Regions from separate parts of the Desulfocicer niacini genome, predicted to be linked through region 2. Evidence: predicted binding sites of a transcription regulator. Region 2 holds the regulator's gene; each other region holds the start of a gene.
What was found. Region 2 encodes sigma-54, which starts transcription at its own class of promoters, with help from an activator protein. Its sites were predicted from a motif close to TNTGGCACANTTTCTGCTNT; they were not measured.
Positions count from the first base shown of each region.

Region 1: the regulator sigma-54 is predicted to act here: its motif matches at 4,480-4,499, upstream of ACYQ2M_RS03200 (ammonium transporter).
Region 3: the regulator sigma-54 is predicted to act here: its motif matches at 4,373-4,392, upstream of glnA (type I glutamate--ammonia ligase).

Region 1 is NZ_BAAHYK010000004.1:110,919-116,851, forward strand. It holds gene ilvC (ketol-acid reductoisomerase) at 1-766, shown strand, start outside; gene ACYQ2M_RS03185 (hypothetical protein) at 922-1,401, opposite strand; gene ACYQ2M_RS03190 (enoyl-CoA hydratase/isomerase family protein) at 1,994-2,773, shown strand; gene ACYQ2M_RS03195 (helix-turn-helix domain-containing protein) at 2,781-2,957, opposite strand; gene ACYQ2M_RS03200 (ammonium transporter) at 3,067-4,365, opposite strand; gene ACYQ2M_RS03205 (cytochrome b/b6 domain-containing protein) at 4,844-5,491, opposite strand; gene ACYQ2M_RS03210 (tetrathionate reductase family octaheme c-type cytochrome) at 5,497-5,933, opposite strand, start outside.
Region 2 is NZ_BAAHYK010000022.1:16,735-22,667, forward strand. It holds gene ACYQ2M_RS13165 (KdsC family phosphatase) at 1-492, shown strand, start outside; gene lptC (LPS export ABC transporter periplasmic protein LptC) at 522-1,076, shown strand; gene ACYQ2M_RS13175 (LptA/OstA family protein) at 1,185-1,769, shown strand; gene lptB (LPS export ABC transporter ATP-binding protein) at 1,772-2,494, shown strand; gene rpoN (RNA polymerase factor sigma-54) at 2,496-3,932, shown strand; gene hpf (ribosome hibernation-promoting factor, HPF/YfiA family) at 3,945-4,511, shown strand; gene ACYQ2M_RS13195 (PTS sugar transporter subunit IIA) at 4,541-4,999, shown strand; gene rapZ (RNase adapter RapZ) at 5,117-5,933, shown strand, end outside.
Region 3 is NZ_BAAHYK010000034.1:42,173-48,105, forward strand. It holds gene ACYQ2M_RS17425 (hypothetical protein) at 1-902, shown strand, start outside; gene ACYQ2M_RS17430 (diacylglycerol/lipid kinase family protein) at 1,025-1,936, shown strand; gene ACYQ2M_RS17435 (flavodoxin domain-containing protein) at 2,037-2,480, opposite strand; gene glnA (type I glutamate--ammonia ligase) at 2,932-4,260, opposite strand; gene ACYQ2M_RS17445 (adenylate/guanylate cyclase domain-containing protein) at 4,640-5,933, shown strand, end outside.

The sequences.
Region 1 (5,933 bases), on a different contig from region 2:
CTATGATAAAATGATGGAAAAGGGGGTGGATTCCGGTTATGCGTCGCGATTGATTCAATATGGATGGGAAACCATCACTGAAGCCTTAAAGCATGGCGGCATCACCAATATGATGGACCGGTTATCCAATCCTGCCAAAATCAAGGCCTTTAATCTGGCAGAGGAACTCAAAACCATTCTCCAGCCCCTGTTCAATAAACACATGGATGACATCATGTCCGGTGAGTTCTCCCGTACCATGATGGAAGACTGGGCCAACGATGATGCCAATCTGTTGAAATGGCGAGCCGAGACCGCTGAAACCGCCTTTGAAAAATCGGTGTGCACCGAATCTGAGATTTCCGAGCAGGAATTCTTTGACAACGCAATATTAATGGTGGCCATGGTCAAGGCCGGTGTGGAAATGGCCTTTGACACCATGGTGGCGGCTGGCATTAAGGAAGAATCTGCCTATTACGAGTCCCTCCATGAGGTACCCCTGATTGCCAATACCATTGCCCGGCGTAAACTCTATGAAATGAATGTGGTCATCTCCGATACCGCAGAGTATGGCTGTTATCTGTTTGCCCATGCAGCAGTGCCACAGCTTAAAGGGTTCATGGAAACCATCAATGCCGATGTCATCGGAAAAGGGCTGGATGTAAAAGATAATGGCGTTGACAATGTGCAGCTGATCAAGGTCAATGCGGCCATTGGCTCCACCGGTGTGGAAATCATCGGGAAAGAGCTGCGCTCCCATATGGGGGCCATGAAAGCCATTTTGTAAACAAAACAACTCTGCTCTTGGTTTCTGCCTCTTTGGTGGGAAACAGTAAAGCCTGAGGTATCAGCGGCAGACACTTTTATCCAGCGCCATACTTTTGACAAGTAATTGTGCATAAATCATATTTCCAACGGCTTGGTCACAACATGGACAGCCTGTCACAGTTGGCGGGCGGTCCATGTTGTGACATGGTATTCATATTCCTTCCCAAAGGTGATCAGGCCAGACGATTCTTCTCCTTTGATCACTTCCCACTGATAACTCTCAACACATTCAGAGACGTCTTTACCACTTTGTTTAAACGCTTCTCTCAAAGCACTTAAAAAGCGGATGTTGGCCAGGCGGTCCGACTCCTGAACAAGGTCGATCTCCATGCGTTTGAAATTGTCGTTGATGGTACGGCTCTGAATGGCTGAAATATCATAATCCGTGAATGTTGTGCTGACATTGTCGTCTACCAGCAATTCAATATCAATTTTTCGCTTAATGAAGCTCACTTCATGGGCAAGCGACATAAGTGACAACCCAAACGCGACCACTCTTCCTCGGGCTTCCTGCTTTTTCAAATAGACAGGCGAATCTAAAGTTTTGATAATGTCCAGTATCACATCCACATCTTCTGCGCGTCTTAAACCCAAACGGAGATGTTAGTCCTCAAACAGTCTGCGCTTGGTTACAATCGGCAGGGCAAATGGGCCGAGCGCCTTTGGCTCCGAATGGGCCGCATTTATTTTAATCGGTTATACCATAAAATCAAGGAAATGCCCCCGCTTTTGATTTTTCGGTTTTGCTCACAAGACCGCAACTTCTGGGGGTGCCAGGCCCTGTTGCTCAATTAAAGCGACACAGATGGAAAAAACAGGCAATGGAGTGAGCTGTGTCTGCTCGCTTGTTTTCAAACACCAGGTATGTTAACAAACACTATTTGGATTTGGTTACAACATGGTCCACGAGTCACAGTTGGCGGATCAATGGCCAGCAGATTGTATTTTTTATAAAATTTGCTAAAAAAGCGCAATAGATGCCAACCCATCCATCCCATCGCCGCAAACACCGAGGCTGGGCTCTGGATTTTTATATAAAATTCCGTCCAACGTGGTGCAATGATGAGAGTTTTAATTTTGGTTATGGCAGCTGATTACTGCCATGTATTTTATTTTCGTTTAAGTGTCCTTTTATCAACCTGTTTTTACGATAACAAAAACGTATCATACAAAAAGGTGAGTATCCATGAACTATGAAAGTATTGTTGTTGAGATCGGTGAAGACTTTGTTGGACAGATAACCCTTAATCGCCCCGGACAGCTGAACACATTTACAACGACCCTGGCCACGGAACTGAACCACGCCCTGCTGGATCTGGACGGGAAAAAGACAGTGCGGGTTATTCTGATAAAAGGGGAAGGCAAAGCATTTTGCGCAGGCATTGATGTGGGGGATTTTTTTGGCAAAACCGCTTCGGAATATCGGCAATGGATTGAATGCATGGAAACCCCCCTGGTGAGCATCAGTAGAATGAGCAAACCCGTCATAGCCCAGGTTCACGGAGTGGCCGCAGCAAACGGTGCCGGGCTTGTGGCCGCAGCGGATCTTGCCATCGCAAGTGACAAAACACGACTGGGGCTGACGGCCATCAATGTGGGGTTGAACTGCATCGGTCCCATCATTCCGGTGAGCCGATCCATCGGTCGGAAAAGAGCCCTTGAGCTGTTATTTTACGGGGATCTAATCTCGGCCCAAACGGCCCTTGAAATGGGCCTGATAAACAAAACCGTACCTGCGGAAGATCTGGAAACAGAGGCAAGAAACTGGGCGGCCATCCTGGCCCGGAAAAGCCCGGTGGCCCTGCAGAATGCAAAAAAAGCATTTTATGCCACCGCCGATGGGGATTATTATAAATCCTTTGACTATATGAACGAAGCCTTTGCCAGGCTTTGCACCACGGAAGATGCCGAAGAAGGCATTAAAGCCTTTCTGGAAAAACGCAGCCCTGAATGGAAAGAAAAATAGGGGCTGATCACACTGGATAGGTTGTCTTTTTTACCCATTCATCCACCTGATTTTTCTTAAATTTCCAGAAACGACCGATCTTGTGAGCGGGCATTCCTTTTTCTCTGATCCATTTATAAATACTATCCCGCTTTACCCCGAGATAAAGGCATATTTCTTCCACTGACAACCATCGGTCTTCCATATTTTACTCCATATTTATTTAAATCCACGTTCAAACAGGCCGGTCAATTGCGTGAAAAATTGACCGGCCTGTTTTGCAAAATTTACCTGAAAGAATATGATCTCTTGTATCAGATCAATTCAAATCCCCGCTCTCCATGGATGGCGGAGTCAAGTCCTTCCCTCTCCTGATCAGCGTCCACCCGAAGACCAGATGTTAACATTTTTGTAATAAGCACCACCACAAAGGTGGCAATGGCGGAAAAGGCAATGGTGGCAATAACGGACAGAAACTGTGCCCACAGCTGACCGGGATTGCCATGGAACAGGCCTGCAATGTCACCGGTGATGGCGGGATCCGCAAACAGGCCTGTACCAAGGGCGCCCCAGACACCGCATACCCCATGGACACCGAAGGCATCCAGGGAATCATCATAACCCGCCTTCTTTTTCAGGACAGACACACTGAAATAACCGATGACACCGGCCACAGAACCCAAGATAATGGAGGCAAACAGCCCCACAAACCCTGCCGCCGGGGTAATGGCCACAAGTCCTGCCACAACCCCCGATGCAATGCCAAGCACCGTGGGTTTTCCGCTGAATTTCCACTCAATGAGCATCCAGGCAATGGCTCCAGCGGCAGCCGAGGTGTTGGTCACTAAAAAGGCTGATGCCGAAAGACCGTCGGCGGCCAGGGCACTTCCTGCATTGAACCCGAACCACCCGAACCACAGCAACGCCGCACCCAGTGCTGTCAGGGCAATACTTGAAGGAAACATGACATCTTTCCCATATCCCTTTCGTTTGCCAAGCATCAGCGAAAGCACAAGACCTGCCACACCCGCATTGATGTGAACCACATTGCCGCCTGCAAAATCAAGGGCACCCAGCACCTTGTCCATCCAGCCGCCCCCCCATACCCAGTGGGCCACAGGTGTATATACAAAGGTCAGCCACAGCACGGAAAAAACCAGCCAAGCAGAAAACTTCATGCGGTCCACCACCGAGCCCAGCACCAGGGCAAGGGTGATGCAGGCAAAGGTCATCTGGAACACCACAAACACAAAGCTTGGAATGGTACCGGAGAGGGAACTGATGGTCATTCCCTTTAGAAAAAGAGAATCAAGATTACCGATAAAGGCACCCTCCCCGCTGAAGGTGAGGCTGTATCCCCATCCCACCCAGATCAGACTGCCGATGCAGTAAGCCACAAAGGTCATGGCGTAGGTGTTTAACAAATTTTTGTACCGGGACATCCCGCCGTAAAACAGAGCAAGGCCCGCCGGTGTCATCATCATCACCAGGGCCGTTGCCACGATGATCCATGCGGTGTCTCCACTGTTTAATGTTGGGGTATCTCCAGCAAATGCCAGACCCGATAATAATGAAATGATAAACCCTGTTATCCCTGTAATTTTAATCAGCATGTAAACCCTCCGTCACCTGATGATCTATTAATCATTCGGTTAAAAAATTTGGCTAAACCTGAATTGTTCATAAAAGCAATTATTTGATATTTATAATACTCAAAATCCATGCCATACGCACAAAATGTGCATAAACAATTTATTTTAAAAGAAATATTTACCTTTTCCAAAAGAATAGCAATGAGCCAACATTACAAAAAACGACTACAATTTTGTTTTCATGCAAGTTAAAATTACATTTTGGTTCTAACAGATCAGGTGGGACCGAGAAATTTGGGGCAGGGGCAATGTTTTGGATTTTATTGCCTGGATATGCCATGCAAAAGTAGTGCGGAGGGAAAAAAGGGATAGGCTTGCTCACAAAATGGGCAAACGGTGGCAGGTGACCCATTTTGTGAGCAAATTCAGAACATTTTCAGATAATCATATTGATGTCCTGCAAAAACATCCACAGGACATCACCACCGATACAATAACGCTATTTTCGATGCCGGGCCGGAAGCTCCCACTCTTCCACCGTGGTGGTTTCGTAAATCTCCTCCCAGCCAGTGATCATGCCTGAAATATGACTGAACAGAGAATGTCCGGTGGTGGTCATGTACACATGCACCAGAAGAAAGGAAACCAGCATGAATGCCAGCAACGTGTGCAGCCAGGCCACCGGCGCCAGGGGAATCAACATCCCGGCCCAGGAGTTCCAGGTGTAATAGAAAAGACCCGTCAGCATCTGCACCGGCAACAACAGGGCTGAAAGCCCCAGATAGGTCAACCGCTGCAGCGGGTTGTGCTTAGCCCCGGGGGATTTCTCCACAGGGTGGGATTTTCCCTGGAAGATACCAAAGGCATAGTACATCATCACGGCAAAGAGTTTTTTAGTAGTGGGAACATATTGCTTCCACTCCCCGGTGGTGAACAACCAGAAGACAAAAAAGGCAAACAATACCAGCCAGGACAAACCGATGAAATTATGCACATTCACGGCCCGCTGGAACCCCAGCAGGGAATAGGTGCCGTGGATTTCAAACCCGGTGACAAGCAGGGTCATGATCATCAACGCCTGAAGCCAGTGCCAGAAACGTTCATATCGGGTATAGAGATATATTTTAATGATTTTTTTATCATTCATGGCTGTTACTCCTTTGCGTTTTTCCGGGTGAAAAATCGGCCCAGTCCATGGAGTCCCACACCGCCCAGGGAACCCAGTACAATCAACCAGCCCAGTGAATCCACAGGGGTGGATTTATCCCGGCCCGGCATGTAAAATCCCGTAAGGCTTGATAATCTACTCTCTTCCCGGTTGTGGCACTGGGTGCAGGAAAGGGCTTTGCTCTTGGGGGCCACCATGTGGGTGATGGGAAAGGCGTAGGTGGTCTCTACAAAATCAAATTCCCCGGAAAAGGGCAAATTCAGGGTTTTATTTCCCAGAGTCAGGGCCTCATCCCAGTTAAAGGTGGTCCAGTATCCCTTTTCTCCGGAAAGCAGCGGTGCCAGAAGGGTTTTATGCACCTTGTCATAGGGCTGTTTTCCCCGGTGGATCTTGAATGGAAAAATGCGGGAATCAGGATCAT
Region 2 (5,933 bases):
CAGCTGCTGTTACTGGATGTGGACGGAGTTTTGACCGATGGCAGTATCACCTATTCCGATACAGGGGCGGAAATCAAAACCTTTAATGTCCGCGACGGCCTTGGGTTGCGTCTGCTCATGAAAGCCGGGGTGAAGGTGGGCATCATCACCGGTAGAAAATCCGATGCCCTTGTGATGCGATGCCGGGATCTGGGAATTGAAATACTTTACCAAGGCGTTAAAAACAAATTAACGGCGTTTCAAACCATCATTGAAAAGACAGGCATCCCAGCTGCAGCCACTGCGTTCATGGGCGATGATCTGCCGGACCTTGCCGTTTATCATGCCGTGGACCATTTTATCACCGTGGCAGATGCCCCCATTGAGGTTATTTCCCTTGCCCATTACACCACCAGCGGCAAGGGCGGGCGAGGGGCCGTCCGGGAAGTGTGTGAAAAGATACTAAAGGCCAAGGGACTGTGGTTGAAAACCGTCCAGGGCTTTCTGAAATGAAATCAGGCCTGAAGGACAGAAACAGGTTTTTGTTAATACTTGCAGTCTTCATGGCATGCGTTGTGGTGGCCCTTTTGTCTTTATACGTGGTTAACCGCATCACCCAAACGGCACCGGTGATACAAAACATCGACATTGATTCCAAGACCCTTGTTTCCCTTGGTGTCATGCGCCAGACATCCACCCGAAACGGCATCAAGGAATGGAGCCTTGAAGCCGCCTCCGCCAGAATATTAAGGCAGGAGCACCTGGCCGTTCTCACCGATGTTTCAGTTCATTTCTTTCTTGCCGGGGGGGATGAAATTCATCTGACTTCCCGGGCCGGTACCCTGGACACGGAAAAGCACGACATGACATTTTCCGACACCGTGGTGGTGCGCCATCAAGAACACGTTCTTAAAACAGACCGGTTGCAATATGAGAAGAAAAGACATATAATCTACTCATTGAATCCTGTGGTTTTAACCAGTCCCCGGGCAGAAATGACAGCCAACGAACTCACCCTGGACTTAAACACCCATGTGGTCCGACTCACAGGTGATTTTAAAGGATTCTTCCAGCCCGTGGCCGAAGATTTTAATTAACATAATTTTTTGATATACCGGGCATGTCCTGACAGATACTCGTCCGTCATAAGTTCTATGATTTTGCCTTAACACCACAAATACATCATCCACTCAAAGGGCTTATAAATGATAAAAATCAAACCCTTATTTTTCACTGCGCTGGGCCTTATTACCATGTTAATGCTTCCGGAGTTCCATTGCCTGCTCCAGGCCGCAGACAAAACAACAGATGCCCGACAGGAAAAGGTTCGCATCACCTCAGACAGCATGATATTTGATGAGGCAAATTCCCAGGTGGAATTCAAAGGAAATGTGGTGGCAACCCGACTGGACGTCACCATACATGCCGATCATGTCAAGGTGATACTTTATTCCGAGGCAGAAAAAAAAGACCGGAAAACCACCGACACCACCGCACCGGGTGCTGACAATATCAAGCAGCTCATTGCCTCGGGAAATGTCCAGATGGTCCAGAATGATGGAAAAGCAACGGCGGACAAAGCCGTTTACACTCCCGAGGAGCAAACCATCATTTTAACCGGCAACGCACCCACGGTGATATCTGCCGGCAGCCGTGTAACAGGTAAAAAAATAACCCTGTACCAGGACACCCGCCGGGTGGTGGTGGAAAGTGAGGGCACAAATCGAGTGGAAGCATTCTTTAATTCCGCTGATGCAGACTCAACCTCCAAGGGACCGGGAAAAAAATAAACATGCCCGAGCTGACATTAAATCACCTGGTGAAAATTTATAAGGGAAGAACCGTTGTTAAAGATGTCAACATATGCGTGAAGCACGGTGAGGTAACAGGGCTGCTGGGTCCCAACGGAGCCGGAAAAACCACCACATTTTACATGGCAGTGGGCCTGATTAAACCGGATGAAGGCAAGGTTTTCCTTGACCGGGAAGAAATTACAGACTATCCAATGTATATGAGGGCAAGAAACGGAATCGGGTATCTTCCCCAGGAACCGTCCATATTTCGAAAACTCACCGTTAAACAAAACATTACTGCGGTACTGGAGGTCCTGCCCGATCCCCCGATAAATATTACCGGAAAGGCAGAGGGCCTAATGAAGGAGCTGGGAATTTTAAATCTGGCTGAACAGAAGGCAAGTGTACTGTCCGGTGGAGAACGTAGAAGGCTTGAAATCGCAAGGGTACTGTCCACAGACCCACTTTTTATCCTTCTGGACGAACCATTTGCCGGCATTGACCCCTTGGCTGTGGCCGACATTCAGCAGATCATTGTGCAGTTGACAAAAAAAGGCATCGGCATTTTGATTTCCGACCACAATGTGCGGGAAACTTTGTGTGTCTGCAACACCGCTTATATCATGAATGAGGGAAGTGTGATTGAATCAGGTTCCCCTGAAAAAATCACCTCAAGCAAGTTAGCACGTAAAATCTATCTGGGAGATGACTTTAAACTGTGATATGGCACTTGGACTCCAACAAAATCTAACTTTGACGCAGCAGCTGGTGATGACCCCCCAGTTGCAGCAGGCCATTAAACTGCTTCAACTGTCCCGCCTGGAACTTGCGGGCATGATACAGCAGGAAATGGAAGAAAACCCGGCCCTTGAGGAAGTGGTGGCAGAACTGCCCGAAGAGACCGAACGGACGGACAAGGAAGAAGCGTCCCCGGCCCAGGAAGAACCCATGAAAGAGGTCACCATTGATGAAAAGGTCCGCGATGACATTGACTGGGAAAGTTATATCAATGAATATAACTCCACCGGTCGCGTTCACACGGAAAGAGATCATCAAGAGGCCCCCAACTACGAGGCATTCACCAGCCAGAAAACAACCCTGGAGGCACATCTGCAATGGCAGCTTCTCATGAATGGCCCGACCCCCATGGAAGAGCAGATCGGCAGCCTGATCATTGGCAACCTTAACATTGACGGCTATCTTTGTGCTCCCCTTGAAGAAATTGCCCAGACAGGTAATTTTGAAATGGAAGCCGTTGAAACCCTTCTTAAAACCATGCAAACCTTTGATCCTCCCGGCGTGTGCGCCCGGGATCTCAAAGAAGCCCTGCTCATCCAGGTCAAACGACTGGGAATCACCAACCCCATCCTTGAACGGATTATTTCAGAGCACATCAAGAACCTTGAAAATAAAAACTACAAGAAAATTGCCAATGCCCTGAACATCTCCATTGACAATGTCATCTCCTGCGTCAATGTTATTAAATACCTGGAACCCAAGCCCGGCCGGGAATTCTCCTCGGAGGAGCCCCATTATATACTGCCGGACATTTATGTGTACAAGGACGGAGATGATTACAAGATCGTCATGAACGATGACGGACTTCCCAAGCTTAAAATCAACCGCTATTACAAGGATTCCATCTCCAACGGCACAGAAATACCCAAGGATGCCAAGGCCTATCTCCATGAAAAAATGCAGGCGGCATCTTGGCTGATAAAAAGCATCCACCAACGCCAGAAAACCATCTATGCCGTGATGGAAAGCATTATCAAGTTCCAAAGGGATTTCTTTGACAAGGGGGTTTCTTATCTTAAACCCATGATCTTAAAAGATGTTGCCGAAGACATTGAAATGCACGAATCCACCATCAGCCGTGTAACCACCAACAAGTATGCCTACACCCCCCAGGGGATGTTTGAACTGAAATATTTTTTTAACAGCTCCATCAAACGCACCAACGGTGCGGCCATGGCCTCTGAAAGTGTCAAGGAAAAAATCAGAGACCTTGTGGCGGCGGAAGATCCACAGCACCCGTTGAGCGATAAAAAACTGGCAGAATTACTGGAAAAGGACAACATTGAAATTGCCAGAAGAACCGTGGCAAAATACAGGGAAATGCTTTGCATTCTTCCATCCAGCAAACGAAAACAATTTTAGGGAGGTAACACTATGCAGACAGCCGTAACTTTCAAACGAATTGATCCTTCCGATGCTTTAAAGTCCTATGTTCAGAAAAAGATGGATCGCTTTGACAAGATGCTGGAAAGCCCCGCAGAGGCAAATGTGGTCCTTTCCGTTGAAAAAATCAGACATATTGCTGAAATAACCCTGATCTGTGATCGTATGAAACTCCATGCCAGAGAATCATCTGAAAATATGTATTCTTCCATTGATACCCTAGTGGATAAACTGCGGGGACAGATCAAAAAGAGCAAAGAAAAAAGCAGACAGCACATGTCCGGCAACAAACAAAGTATTAAAGATGAAGAAATTGCCTTTCTCAGTCCGGCTATACCAGATACTGAAGCTGCCACTCCTTCACCGGAAGTTGTTTCAGGGCCGGAGGTGGTGGTGGAATCCATCAATGTAAAACCCATGGATGTGGATGATGCAGTGGTCCAGTTCACGGCGGGAGATGATAATTTCTTTGTGTTCAGCAATGCCCGGACAGAACGCGTAAATGTAATTTATCGACGCAATGATGGAAACCTGGGACTAATACAGCCCCGCAACTAATTGTTTATATACTTCAGGTGTAACTTTACATGAAAATATCAGAGATTCTTCACAGATCAGCCATTATTGCCGATCTGAAATCAAATGACAAAAAAGGCGTACTGGAGGAACTCGCAGCTGCAGTATCCGACATGGCACATACCGACAGTCATAGTATATTAAAGGTATTGCTGGAGAGGGAGCAGCTTGGCAGTACGGGAATCGGGGGAGGGATCGGCATTCCCCACGGAAAACTCAAAGCCATTGATTCCATAGTGGTGGGATTTGGACTCAGTCGTGGCGGTGTGGATTTTGACTCCCTGGACAACAAACCGGTTCACATTTTTTTTCTACTGATTACACCGGAGAATTCCACCGGCAGCCACCTGAAAGTACTGGCACAGATTTCCCGTCTACTGAAACAAAGTGATTTCAAGGATTGTTTAATGAAATCCCAGTCCGTGGATGACATTGTTGATGTCATCCATGGTGTGGATGACGAATTCTGACAACATTGTACGATAAAAGCCGGGCAGAAGTCTTCAAACCATATCTTTTGCCCGGCCAGATCTTCATCACAGACATCACGCGGGTAAACCACCGACCCCCATTCCGGGAGAAAAGGCGTGAAAAACATAAAAATATACATTATCACCGGCCTTTCCGGCTCAGGTAAAAGCACCGTCATGGCAGCACTGGAGGATGCAGGATTTTACTGCGTTGATAACATGCCCATGGCGCTTTTGCCTAAATTTCTGGAACTGCCCGTCCAGAAAGCTTCGGCACTCAACGGATTGGCCTTTGTCATGGACATGCGGGCCAACAATTTTCTTACCCACTACACAGGTATCATGGAAGAACTTCGTGAAAGCGGATTTCATCCGGAAACCATCTTCCTGGAGACCGATGAAGACGTGCTGGTGACTCGATACAGCCAGACCCGTCGTCACCATCCGCTGGATCATGACAAAAGCCTCATCACCAGCATCCGCTCAGAAAAAGAAAAGATGCTCACCATCAGAAGTACCGCCGACCGCATCATTGACACCACAAGCCTGAATGTTCATCAGCTCAAGGCCAAAATCACACAGATGGCCCAGGAAGGCAATTCCATAAAATCCAGGATCAAAATCCATATCCTTTCCTTTGGCTTTAAATATGGGCTACCCAGGGAAGCGGACACGATTTTTGATATGCGGTTTTTGAAAAACCCCTATTTCGATCCGGATTTGAAACATCTTGACGGTGAATCTAAAGAGGTGAGAGCCTTTATACTGACCACGAAAGAAGCCGCACAATTTCTTTCTAAAACCATCTCCCTTCTGGATTTTCTGATTCCACTATATCAAAAAGAGGGCAAGGCCTACCTGACCATTGCCATTGGGTGCACAGGGGGACGACACAGAAGCGTCGCCATTGCCAGAAAACTCTTTGAGCATTTGC
Region 3 (5,933 bases), on a different contig from region 2:
GATTAAGAAACATTGTCCAGGCGGTTCTTGGCGGTGGCGGTATCATAAGATCTCCTCTGCTGCGCTGGAATGATTATGTCAGCTGGGAGCGGATCACGGATTCATTGCTGTTTACGGGATTTTCCGTTCCGTTGCTGGATTATTTTATTAAAACGATTGTGCTCAATCATGGGCTGGGTATAACTATTTCAACCAATCCCACAGCCCTTTATACCATCATGGCCACGGCCAACGGTATTTACCTTGCCAGCCATAATGCCTTCCGGGGATTTCCCCGGGCGGCCATCATCGGTAACCTGTTTCGGAGTCTTTTTTCCATTCCCATTGCCATTCTTTTCAGTGCCATCACCGGGGGCATCTTAAACGGCATCGGAACTGCAGGCGTTGAAAATATTCTGCAGAAATGGGCGGCGGTTATTTCCAAGGCAGCCTCTGACCTGGTGGCGGCATTGATTGAAGGCCCAGCGGATCGCGTTCAGAACATGGCCCTTCGGACCCGTGATTACCGACGTAAATTTTCTGAAATTCTGGAAGCCTATTCCAAACTGGAACTTATTTTTCCCGATGCCGGAGAGCTTTCCATGTTGGAAACCCCTGAAAAATTGCTTAATAATGCCAATTCAGAAGTGCGTGATTTAATGGCGGTTATTATCATTAATTCCCTTGATATGCTTTATTTTTGGATGTACCAGCCAAGAGCCCGCATCACCCTTAGGGAAATGATGGGGCGGTTTACCCCTGAAGAGCGCATGATCATCCTGCTCTCCCAGAAAGTTCTGGAACAGGAACAGCATGTCAGCCGCATGTTTGTGGATGGGGTCCTTGGCAGAAAATTTTCACGCCCCCTTTCCTTTTATCTCATGAGATATGAGGAATATCTTCATGATTTAAAGCATATGTAGGGCCTGATGTTAATACACGATGATCATATTTTGGGGGCTTGATCATGGCATGTGCCACTTTGCACCGTCAACTTTGACAAGTGGTCTATGTTATTACAAAGTCCAGAATCTTTTGGAGAAAAATGAATATATTTATCATAGGCAATCCCATTGCCAGTGGGGGCGATGGGGAAAAAAGAATTCGTGTCCTTCAAGCCATCCTGGAAAAAAGGGGGCATCATGTAAATTCCCATCTTACCCGGTTTACAGGAGACGGAAAAGACCGTATAGCAAGGGTGGGTTCAGAGACCGACAGAATTGTTGTTGTGGGGGGGGATGGCACCGTGAACGAAATTATCAACGGCATTCCCGGAGGATTTACCATTCCCATTGTCCAGATGCCCACGGGGAATGCAAACCTTCTGGCAAAGGACCTTGAGTTGCCTGAAAATGCAACGCAGGTGGCAGATGTTTTGGAAAATGGCAGGACGGTGATGGCAGATGTGGCTCGGATGAACGGCAGTGATTTTATAATGGTTGCCGGTGTCGGGTTTGATGCCAGGGTTACCGAAGAAATGAAAAAAATACGGCAGGGCAGGGTGAGTAATTTAAGCTATGTAATGCCCATACTGCGTGCATTGAGACGCCCTAATCATGCTCTTTTTGATGTGAAAGTCGATGGTGTGAAATGTGGCCGGGGGGCCATGGTGCTTGTGTGTAATGTGCGCAATTTTGGCGGCATCTGTGAAATTGCCTTTGAAGCGGCTGTGGACAGCAGAGAGCTAGATATCGTGGTTTTTCCCGTTATGAACTTTTTTTCATTGCTAAAATATTTTCTTTTTTCAAAGTTTAGCCAGATAACCCGTTTAAAAGGAGTACGTTATCTGAAAGGTAAACACATTGAAGTTGATTCCATAAAACCCATACCCGTTGAGCTTGACGGTGATTTTAATGGGTGGCATTCCAATGTCTCCATTCAGTTGAAGCCTGGCAAAGTGCCTCTGATGGTTCCGTTAAAAATGTGTCATACCCCCAGATGCACTCAGGGGAAATGACTAATCATTTCCCCTGAGTAATTTCCCTGTATTAAACTAATCTAAACAACCCAGAATAACACGAAAATTAGAAGTGAAAATCTAAGGATGCCAAAGAAGATTACTGAAATTTTTCAGTCAAAGCCTTACCATACTGCTGACAGGCCTTGGCACCTTCATCGGTTTCCATCATGCCTTCGGTGAGATTCAAAGGTCCCAGGGTGACGGTGTCCATTTTAAACACATACTGCATGGTATCAAATATCATGGGTGCAGATTCACCGCTGTGGGTGTGGGAACCAAAGGCCCCTGCAACTTTGCCAGTAAGGTTGGCTTTTTCCGCCAAAAAGAGAAATTGCTTCATGCCGGAGGTCATGTCTTTGTGATAGGTGGGGCATCCAAAAATGTATCCATCAAAACCAGCTAATTCTTTTTCATTTTTGATGGCGGAGGTCTTCATCACCGTTGCTTCAAGTCCACCCATGCGAACGCCCTCTGCCAGATAATTAGCCATTTTTTCTGTCACACCGGTTCTGCTCACATAGGCGATTAAAACTTTTTTCATCTTTTGTCCCCCTTAATTGAATTGTTGCAGCCATAAATATCCGCTGTATGAATCCTTATCCTTGAAGAATTCTCTATAATTTTCAGATATGAAAAGCAAAGATTATGCCAATAATTATATTTTATTGTAATATCTTGGAATATTTATGAAAAATATATGGAGTGGAGTTTCGATGTTGGTGAGGAGTGCCACTGAAGGAAAAATGTGTATCATGATTTATAAACAATAGTGTCTCATGAAACAGAAACGGTCCGGCAACTTCATACATGAATTAAACATTGCTCAAACGATTCAAATATTATGCTTATATAATAGTTGTCAATTCGTGTGTATTTGGTTGCCGGACTGTCCTGTGCATCAATGGGAAAGAGCCATTATCTTGAGGTCTTCTGCATGAAGATCAAAACTGCACATGCAGAATAAAAAATAAAAATTTACGAATCATGATAAATTAATAGATGTTAAGATAATGTTTCACTTCCCAGTCTGTCACGGAAATGCGATAGTTGTCCCATTCTTTATCTTTGTTAAAGACGTATTTTTCAAAGATGTGATCCCCAAGGGTGTTTTGGGCAATGGGACTTGCTATGAATTCGTTCAACGCTTCACGCAGACTTGACGGCAGGGCCGCAATGCCCGCCTCTTTCTTTTCTGCGGCGTTCATGGAAAAAATATCACTGTTTGTTGCCGGTGCAGGGGTCAGTTTGTTTTTAATGCCGTCCAGTCCAGAGTTGAGCATCATGGCAAAGGCCAGATAGGGATTACATGCCGGGTCCGGACAGCGAACCTCAACCCTTGTTCCGATACCTCTGGAGGCTGGAATACGCAGCAGTGCACTTCTATTGGAAGTGGACCAGGCGATGTATACCGGTGCTTCGTATCCTGCCACCAGACGTTTATAAGAGTTCACCAAGGGATTGGTGACGGCGCAGAAATCTTTGGCGTTTTTCATGAGACCTGCAATGTACTGGTAGGCCACTTCGCTGAGTTTAAGCGGATCATTCTCATCAGCAAAGGCATTGGTGCCATCCAGGTTGAATAGGGACTGATTGGTGTGCATGCCGGAGCCGTTGATGCCGAAAATAGGTTTGGGCATAAAGGTTGCGTGGAGTCCATGTTTCTTGGCAATGGATTTTACCACCCATTTAAAGGTAAGGGTATTGTCGGCGCAGGTGAGGGCATCGGCATATTTAAAATTGATTTCATGTTGACCTTCAGCCACTTCATGGTGGGACGCTTCGATTTCAAAGCCCATGGTTTCAAGGGTTTCAATGATTTCACGCCGGCAGTTCAGACCCGTATCTTCGGGGTCCAGGCTGAAATAACCTGCATTGTCATCGGTCTTGGTGGTGCTGTTGCCATCGGCATCAAGTTTGAACAGAAAAAATTCGGCTTCCGTACCCACGTTCATGGTGAAACCCATCTCTTTGGCTTCTGCCAGAACCCGTTTCAGGTTCACACGGGGGCAGCCGGCAAAAGGGGTGCCATTGGATTTATATACATCACAGATAATTCTGGCGGCGGCAACACCTGCCTTATTTCTCCAGGGCAATACACAGAAGGTATCGTAATCGGGAACCAGGTACATGTCTGACTCATGGATGCGTGCAAATCCATCAATGGATGAACCGTCAAACATGATTTTTCCATCCAGAGCCTTTTCAATCTGGCTTTTGGGTACGGCAACATTTTTCATGAAACCATTGATATCACAGAACTGCATTCTGAAAAAATTAACGTTTTCTTTTTCAATGATTTTAAGGATATCTTCTTTTGTCATGATATTTCTCCAATTTTAAAGTGTTGTTTTTTAACTCAATGATCAAGTAATACTAAGGGGGTCAGGCTTGATCTTTGCGTATAAAGTTATTTTCAATAATTTATTTTCTAAAAATGCAGATATTGTGCCACACGACTTTATAAATATATAAGTGTTTGTTTTATAATGTATATCTCTTGATTGGGGTTGGAGGGATATATCTAATTGTGATTACAAAATTGAATTTATAAGACTTAAGATCTTTCAAGTTTGTAATTTTTTTTATAAAAAATCAAGGTAAAAACAGATGCGGCAGGACAATGAACATAAAAGTGCACCAGGTGTTCGAAGAATTCTTTTGAGGGGCATTTTTTGGAGAATTTTATTTATTGAGGGAGTGTTGCTTGTTTTTTCACTTCTTTACAGGGCTATGACAGACGACCATGCAGATGCCATGGCTTTGTTCTGGTATGCCCTTCGCATCATTGGGTTTGTGGCTGTAATTATTGCTTTTATGATGACCAGCCTCAGACGATTTCTCACACAAAAAATCATTGTTCCCCTGGAGCAGATTGACCTTGCTAACAGGGCATCACAACAGGTGACAGAGTCCTTTCATCCGGTGCTGCTTCCGACCAATACTCCAAGAGAGATTCAACGGATCGTAAGTTCCCGGGATGATATGTTAAACAAAATACTTGAAGTCTCCCGGGAACGCCTAAATTTAATTCGGTTTATACGCAAAACATTTGGCCAGTACCTTTCAAGCAAAGTGGTGGATCAGATTCTGGAATCTCCAGATGGGCCTAAAATTGGCGGTAGTCGAAAAGCGGTTACTGTTTTGATTTCGGATCTGCGTGGGTTCACCCACCTTTCTGAAAAAAGAGATCCCCATGAAATGGTTCTTTATCTGAATCAATATCTGGAAAAAATGTCTGAAGTGATCATCAAATATGACGGAATCATTGACGAGATCATCGGAGATGCCATTCTGGCTGTTTTTGGGGCACCGGAAAGCCACGACAATGATCCGGAACGTGGTGTGGCCTGTGCCATTGAAATGCAGAATGCTCTTAACCATTTAAATCATGCAATAGGCTTAAAAGGATTTCCTCCCATGGAAATGGGTATTGGTATTAATACCGGGGAAGTTATTGTGGGTAATATCGGATCTGAACTTCGCATGAAATATGGCATTGTGGGTGCCACGGTAAATGAAGCATCCCGTATAGAGTCCAATACAATTGGAGGAGAAATTCTTATCGGGAAGTCAACCTATGATTATGTGAAATCCATAATTACAGCGGCTTCCCCCAGGACAGTGATGATGAAGGGGATGAAAACGCCCCTGGTTTTTTATGGTGTCTCCGCCATTGCCGGTGCATATCATGTGGCCCTTGATGTTGTTGTCGGGCCAGGAAAAGCCATGTCCATAAGGCTTCCCTTTCATTATTGGGTAATTCATGAGAAAAGAATGACAGATACACCTTTGAGCGGCCACACCCTTTCCATCGATGAAACCCACCTGGAGGCCGTTATATTACCGGAACTTCCCCTTTTTACGGATATAAAGCTGCAGTTTCAATTTTGCAGGCAGGTGCATTGCTTCAGTGACTTTTATGCAAAAGTGGTTGAGGTGAAACAAGCTGGCATCCATTTTGTAACCCGCCTTGGCATAACCACCATGACCCAGA